DNA from 2 places in the Peribacillus sp. NPDC056705 genome. Region 2 is predicted to be linked to the other one. Evidence: riboswitches for the same ligand, from Rfam matches in the RefSeq annotation. Region 2 holds a riboswitch; the other holds the start of a gene.
The links. Region 2 has a riboswitch for S-adenosylmethionine ahead of ACFRAK_RS08270 (methionine biosynthesis PLP-dependent protein). Riboswitches for the same ligand answer to the same signal wherever they lie in the genome.

Region 1: linked by a shared signal. The riboswitch ahead of ACFRAK_RS21315 (methionine ABC transporter ATP-binding protein) and the one ahead of ACFRAK_RS08270 (methionine biosynthesis PLP-dependent protein) in region 2 are both predicted to bind S-adenosylmethionine.

What each region holds. Positions count from the first base shown of each region.
Region 1 is NZ_JBHTYI010000025.1:8,919-12,805, reverse strand. Features, by position in the region: gene ACFRAK_RS21325 (MetQ/NlpA family ABC transporter substrate-binding protein) at 1-625, opposite strand, end outside; gene ACFRAK_RS21320 (methionine ABC transporter permease) at 647-1,297, opposite strand; gene ACFRAK_RS21315 (methionine ABC transporter ATP-binding protein) at 1,318-2,334, opposite strand; SAM riboswitch class I at 2,677-2,788, opposite strand; gene ACFRAK_RS21310 (GNAT family N-acetyltransferase) at 2,917-3,222, opposite strand; gene ACFRAK_RS21305 (hypothetical protein) at 3,219-3,389, opposite strand; gene ACFRAK_RS21300 (nuclear transport factor 2 family protein) at 3,485-3,853, opposite strand.
Region 2 is NZ_JBHTYI010000004.1:329,044-332,930, forward strand. Features, by position in the region: gene ACFRAK_RS08260 (type B 50S ribosomal protein L31) at 1-38, shown strand, start outside; gene metC (cystathionine beta-lyase) at 151-1,332, opposite strand; gene ACFRAK_RS08270 (methionine biosynthesis PLP-dependent protein) at 1,329-2,441, opposite strand; SAM riboswitch class I at 2,528-2,641, opposite strand; gene fumC (class II fumarate hydratase) at 2,968-3,887, shown strand, end outside.

The DNA of each region.
Region 1 (3,887 bases), on a different contig from region 2:
CCGCTTCGACAGCAAAGTTATTATTGATGGCTGAAGCATCGGCATCATCCAATAAACGAGGCGTATTGCCGGCAGCAACAGGCTGGATTTTCAATTTTTTCGGATTATCCTTAATGATTTCCAATGATCCCGATCCATTGAATTCCTTTTTCAATGTAATCAATCCAGCTTCCTGAAGAAGGAGCAGTGCACGGCCGAAGTTTGTCGCTTCATTCGGAACGGCAATCGTAGCACCATCCGGAAGATCCTTAAGACTTTTATGTTTTTTCGAATAAAGGCCCATGGGCGCAATGACAGTCGACCCGATGGCCTCTAATTTCAGATTTTGATCTTGAACGAATTCATCGAAGTAAGCGACCGTTTGGAATGAATTGGCATCGATTTCACCTTCACTTAACGCAAGGTTCGGTTGGATATAATCATTGAAAGTGACCAGTTCGATATTAAGCCCTTCCTCTTTCGCTATATCGACAATATATTCCCATGTTCTCGTATCCCCGCTGCTGACACCGACTTTCACTGTTTTCACATCATCCGAACCGCCTGATGCACCTTCTTTTTTCCCGCATGCTGCAGACACGATGGCCAATGCCAATACGATGATCGTTAATAAGATTTTCTTCATTTCTCCTACCTCCTGTTATGTTTATCTTCTTCTGATTTTTCTTGAAACGAAATTCCCGGTGGATTGCAATAATTGAACGATGATCACGAGCGCCGCCACCGTGACGATCATCGTCATCGTATCGAACCTTTGATAACCGTAAGCCAAAGCTAGATCTCCGACCCCGCCTGCACCGACGGCACCTGCCATGGCCGTAGAACCAACAAGCCCGATTGTCGCTGTTGTAAATGTAAGGATCAATGAACTAAGTCCCTCGGGAATCAAAAAGCGGTAAATGATTTGCCATGTCGTCGCCCCCATCGCCTGAGCTGCCTCGATGATCCCTTTGTCCACTTCCAACAGGGAGTTCTCCACAAGCCGGGCAATATAAGGGGCCGCGTAAAAGATTAACGGAACAATGGCCGCATTCGTTCCGATTGCACTGCCTACAATCATTCTTGTAAACGGAATAAGTGCTACAAGCAAGATGATGAAAGGAACCGACCGCAATATATTGATGATCGGGTTCAATACATTAAAGACCCATTTATTCTCCAGGATGTGACCCTTTCTTGTAATGACAAGCAGGATACCGAGCGGAAGCCCAATCAATCCGGAAAATACCAATGAGATGGCTACCATATAAAGTGTGTCACCGAAAGCTGTCGACAGCTGATCTGCCGTTATTTCCATTCCCCAAAGCGTATTAACCATTAAATCTGCACCTCCTGGACGAGAATCCCCTCGTCTTTAATATATTGATAAGCCTTTTCCACCTCATTTTTGTTCCCGGTCACTTCGATGATCAAATTCCCGAAAGGCGTTTCCTGAATTTCAGAAATATTGGCTGATAAAACACTTAAATGAACATCATATTTCTTCGAGATCGTTGAAAGTAAAGGAGTACCCGAAGTAGTTCCAATAAAATTAATTTTCCAAATAATCGGGATATGGGACCCTATGCTTTTTAGGAAACTTTGTGGGATTTCGTCATGTATGACCGTTCTCACGAAGTTTTTTGCAATATCCGTTTGCGGCTTCGCAAAAACTTCGAAAACCGAACCTTGTTCAACGACACATCCGCCCTCCATGACCGCTACCTTATTGCAAATTTCCCTAATGACAGACATCTCATGAGTGATTAGCAGAATGGTGATATTGTATTCTTTATTGATTTTCTTTAAGAGCTGCAGAACAGCACTCGTTGTTTGTGGATCCAATGCCGAGGTAGCCTCATCACACAATAAGATCGATGGATTGGTAGCCAATGCTCTCGCAATGCCGATCCGCTGCTTTTGGCCGCCGGATAATTGTTCCGGATAACTCTTTGCTTTGCTCGATAAGCCAACGAACTCCAACAGCTCTCCTACCCGCTTTTTGATTTCTTTACCAGGGGTTCCCGATAAAATCAGCGGCATGGCGATATTATCAAAAACGGTCTTTGAGTTCAGCAAATTAAAATGCTGAAAAATCATCCCGATTTTTTTCTTTTCTGCCCGCAATTCCTTCGGGTTCAATTTGGTTAAATCCTTGCCCCCAACAATCACCGAACCATCTGAAGGATGTTCAAGCAAATTGACCAACCTGATCAACGTACTCTTCCCGGCCCCGCTATAACCGACTACACCGAATATATCCCCCTTTTCCACTGTCAAATTGATGCCCTTCAAAGCCTCGACAGTCTGTTTCTTTGTTTGATAAACCTTTTTGACATGTTGAAACTCAATCATCCAATCTCCCCCCATGCTGTTTATTTGTACGAATTCATTATCTAGAGAAGAGCTTTGCCAAGTTTCATAATGATAGGGTTAAATTTTTGGAATTCACGAGTAAATGCGCGGAATTCACGAGTAAATGCGCGGAATTCACGAGTAAATGCGCGGAATTCACGAGTAAATGCGTGAAACTCACGAGTAAATCTGCCAAACTTACGAGTAATTGCACCAATTCTCCAAATAACCATATACATTTTGAATAAACAAAAGAGGCCTCTTCCGTCATCAGACAGAAGAGGCCTCTTTTAGACATAAAAAAAGAGTAAACTCTTAAATTAATTATCTAAGAAAAGCTCCTTCTTATCTTTCAAACTTTCGTCCGTTGGAATTAGCACAGTATTTTTACAAAAGTAAAAACCCGCTGCCGAGGTATCATAGGGCCAAGTCCCTCCACATCTCTTGATAAGAATTAACGTTATATTTAATTATGTCCTTCACTATATATTCTAATTTCTCTAAAGTCAACCATATTTTTCATCACGCTAAATATTTTTATAGTATAGTGAATTGATAGATTTTAATTATATCAATATAACTTTAAATCGATTTGCTCATTCTCCATACAAGGTATTTTTCATTTTCTTCGCTTATCTTCTTCATGCCTGAATTCGTATATAAACGAATCGCCCTTCCATTATCCGGAGAAACCCTTAAATGATATTCGGAGACGTTAAATTGCCTGAAAAAGTTTTCTGCATAGCGAACCAATTCCTTGCCAAGGCCTTTACTGCGGTAATCGGGAATAAGATAAAAAAGATTCACATAGCCAATCTCTGTTCCTTCATACTCCCGAATTTGAAGTTCCATCTGGCCAATCGGTTCTTGGTCCTTTTCAATGATCACCTGTCATCCGGAAATTTCCGGACCCGTTCTTTCATTCGTTGCAGATATGTATTCTCATCTCCAAAACCATCTTCAGATCCAAAACTTACAACATAGGAATCTTTCCTAAATTTAATGATAATCTCTTTATCTTTATCGGTATCAATGGTACGAAAGATCAGATTCACCCACCCCAATCATTTTATTGAAATATTTTTTTAAACAAGCAAATCTCATTTTACTTACGCATTTTTATGATAATTCTTATTCATAAATAATAGGCCTAGCGGGGCCCTTTCGTTTTCGTGCCTTGATGAAAAAACATTTGCCATCTTCCATTCGTACATTTCCAGATTGAACTCCTTAAGGTATGTTCCACTTTATCTTCATCAAAAATCCGGTACGTCGTTAAAACGGTATCCTCAGACAATGGATGCATATCAAATTGACTTATTGTCCTCTTCACCGATCCGGCTCCCTCTTGTCCCAAAAAATCGTTTTTAGACCATATGTTACCCGAACTGCCGAACTCAAAGAAATCATCTTTCAATAATAATGAAAGCTCTTCTGGTGATTTACGGACTTCAGATTTTAACAATTTCTCCTCTAGCTGATACAAATGCTCTTTTAATAATGAAGATTCACTATCCATTCATCTTGTCCTCCTTTTTCAGCTATTGGTGAAA
Region 2 (3,887 bases):
TGGATCGCTTCCTGGATAAATATAATATGAAGAAATGAGAGTCAGGCCATCGGGAAATCGATGGTCTTTTTTTATGACTGGGTTTGAAAAAGAGTTAATAATGATGCTAAGGAAAAGGGTGCCCATAATCATGAGGCACCCATCCTGAAATCATTTTGCAGCAACTGCTTCCCCTTTGGCAATATTAAGGAGGGCTGCATCGAAGTCCTTTATTAAATCGTCCGGATTTTCAAGTCCGACAGAGAGGCGGAGCAAGCTGTTCGTGATGCCTCGCTTTTCCCTTTCATCATCAGGCATGGCGGCATGGGACATTTTGGCTGGGTAAGATAAAATAGATTCGACCGCTCCAAGGCTTACGGCAAAAACAGGGAGCTCGACAGTGTTCACGAAAGAACGGAAGACTTCCTCACTTTCCAATTCAAATGATAGGACCGCCCCCGCTCCAAGTGACTGGCCTTTCTGGATGGCGTGCTGTGGATGATCGGAAAGGCCGGGATAATACACTTTTTTCACCAATGGCTGTTCCTTTAAGTAGGCTGCAATCTTTTCTGCCCCTTTTTGTGAATGTTCCATTCTAACTGATAAGGTTTTCAAACCTCTCATTACAAGCCAGGCATCCTGGACACCAAGGACCGCTCCAAAGGAGTTTTGGAGCGAACCGAGTCTTGCGGCCAATTCCGGATCTTTCACTACCGCAAGCCCAGCTACCACATCACTATGTCCGGATAAAAACTTCGTCGCGCTATGAAGGACAACATCAGCGCCCAGATTCAACGGTTTTTGCAATGCCGGGGTCAAGAATGTGTTATCAACAAAACTTAAGGCACCAGCTTTTTTGGCGATATCACATACGGCTTGAATATCGGTCACTTTAAGTAACGGATTTGAAGGCGTTTCGATATAGATTGCCCTGGTATTTGGCTGAACGGCAGCTTTGACGCTTTCAAGGTCCGTCATGTCCACGAAGGTATGCTCAATATTGAAACGAGTCAATACGCTTGTGACCATCCTGAATGTTCCGCCGTAAACATCTTCGGAAATGACGATATGATCCCCGGCAGACAATAGCAGGAAGGCTGTTGAAATGGCAGCCATACCTGAAGAAAAAGCAAAGCCGTGAGTGCCTTCCTCAAGTTCGGCAATGATGTCTTCAAGTGCTTCGCGAGTCGGGTTCCCGCTTCTGCTGTAATCATATTTGCCAAATTGATCGATATCGGATTGATGGAAAGTCGATGCATGCTGAATGGGGACGCTCACACCGCCCGTTGCCGGATCGAATTTATGCTGATTATGAAGTAATTTCGTTTCAAAGCTAAAATCATGACCTGTCATCGTAGCGCCTCCCTTTTTACATGTGCGAATGCTTGCTGCAAGTCCTGAATCAAATCATCGCTATCCTCGATGCCAACGGAGAAGCGGAGCAGGCGATTACAAACTCCATTTGCCGTTCTGACTTCAAGCGGTATATCGGCATGCGTTTGTGTGGCAGGATAGGTGATAAAGCTTTCAACCCCTCCAAGGCTTTCTGCAAAGGAAATTAATGAGAGCGATTGTAAAAAGGGGTTGACCGCCGATTCATCAATGATACGGAATGAAATCATGCCGCCTTTGCCGGGATACAATACGTCCGTGACACAATCATGTTCCGACAAGTAACCTACAAGTATTTTGGCATTCTTTTCATGACGCTCCATCCGCAATGCCAAGGTTTTCATTCCACGCATCAATAGCCAAGAATCAAAGGGGCTCAAGACAGCTCCGGTACCATTATGATGGAAGGCTAGTGCATCACATAATTCAGCGCCGCTAGCAACGATCAGTCCGGCGAGCACATCATTATGACCACCGAGATACTTGGTTGCACTGTGAATCACGATATCCGCTCCAAGCAGGATGGGTTGTTGAATAAGAGGCGTGTAAAAAGTATTATCAACGATCAATAGTAAATTATTTTGTTTGGCCAATGCGGCAACAGCGCTAATGTCCGTTTGCTGCATAAGAGGGTTAGTGGGAGTTTCGATGAAGATGGCTTTCGTGTGAGGAGTGATGGCTTTTTCTATATCCTCCAAACAACAAGTGTTTACATAGTCACACTGCAATCCCCATTTTTTAAAACCTTGTTCTAACAGACGATATGTACCACCATAAAGATCTTCGCTGACAATCCAGGCATCACCTGATTTAAAAAGGGCAAGGATAGTGGAAATGGCGGCCATTCCTGAACTGCAGGCATAACCTTGGTCGCCTTTTTCCAGATCGGCGATGGAACGCTCCAATAATTGGCGTGTAGGATTACCTGTCCTTGTGTAGTCGAATCCCGTCGATTGGCCAATTCCTTCATGGCGAAAAGCTGTTGAAAAGTATACTGGCGGATTGACTGTTCCTGTCGCCGTTTCGCTGCGGTTTCCTAATTGAGCAAGATATGTTTCAGTTTTGTACATGGTTTTCACTGCTCCTTTGAGTTATATAAAATAAAAAAAAGTCTTCTTTAAGAAGAAGACTTTGATTAAGTAAGGACGAGTCATTCTTCTTATCTTCCAAGTTCACAAACTTGTGGAATTAGCACCTTTTCATTGGTTTGAAACAAATGAAGGTTGCTGAGGTGTCATCGGGCCATTCCCTCTACCTCTCTCGATAAGAGTTTAGATTATTCAATTTCTTTTGAATTTACTATATATACAAAATACTGTCAAGGACATTTTGGGATGGATAATGCTTGGATGTTCATGTCCAGGTTAATTGGTGCCTAGTGCGACAACACTTTATGTATCTAAAAAAAAGAATATCCGAATCTTCATATAAACACGAAGGGTCATGCAATTTTCGGAAAAAGTGAAAGGTCAGCGGATATTTTTGCTTTAAAATAATAAAGTTTGTACAATGTATGGAGAGAAAGAATAATACGACATTATTCATTTCATATGCAAATTGGTCTCAATGAATAGTGCAAACATAGGAGGAGAACACATGGAATACAGAATCGAACGAGATACGATGGGTGAAGTGAAAGTTCCTGCTGATAAATATTGGGGAGCACAAACCGAGAGAAGCCGTAACAATTTCAAAATCGGTAACGAAAAAATGCCGATTGAATTAGTTCGTGCATTTGCATACGTTAAACAAGCTGCGGCAAAGGTGAACTATGATCTTGGTGATCTTTCGGAAGTTAAAAAGAATGCCATCGTCAAGATTTGCGGCGAAATCCTCGAAGGAACGCTAGATGAGCATTTCCCGCTTGTAGTTTGGCAAACGGGAAGCGGTACGCAAAGTAATATGAACGTGAATGAAGTGGTCGCTAACAAAGGAAATGAATGGTTAAAAGAAAACGGTGAATCGGAAACCCTTCATCCGAATGATGATGTTAACAAGGCACAGAGCTCCAATGATACTTTCCCGACAGCCATGCATATTGCTGCCTTTATGGAAGTCGCTGAAAAATTGGTTCCTGCCATTAAAGCTCTTCGTGATACATTCGATACAAAAGAAAAAGAATTTTGGGATGTCGTGAAAATTGGCCGGACACATCTTCAAGATGCTACACCATTAACATTGGGACAAGAGATTTCCGGCTGGAAAGCGATGCTCGACAAAAATCTAGCGATGATTGAGGAAAGCAGCCAAAAATTATTGAACCTTGCACTAGGAGGAACGGCTGTAGGAACCGGAATCAATACAAAAAAAGAATTCCCGGGACTTTCCGCCAAACAAATTGCAGCTGATACTGGATATCCTTTTGTCACATCTGATAATAAGTTCCATGCATTGACAAGCCATAACGAAATCGTCTACGCACACGGCGCTTTAAAAGCATTGGCAGCGGATTTAATGAAAATTGCGAACGATGTCAGATGGCTGGCAAGTGGTCCAAGAAGCGGAATCGGCGAAAT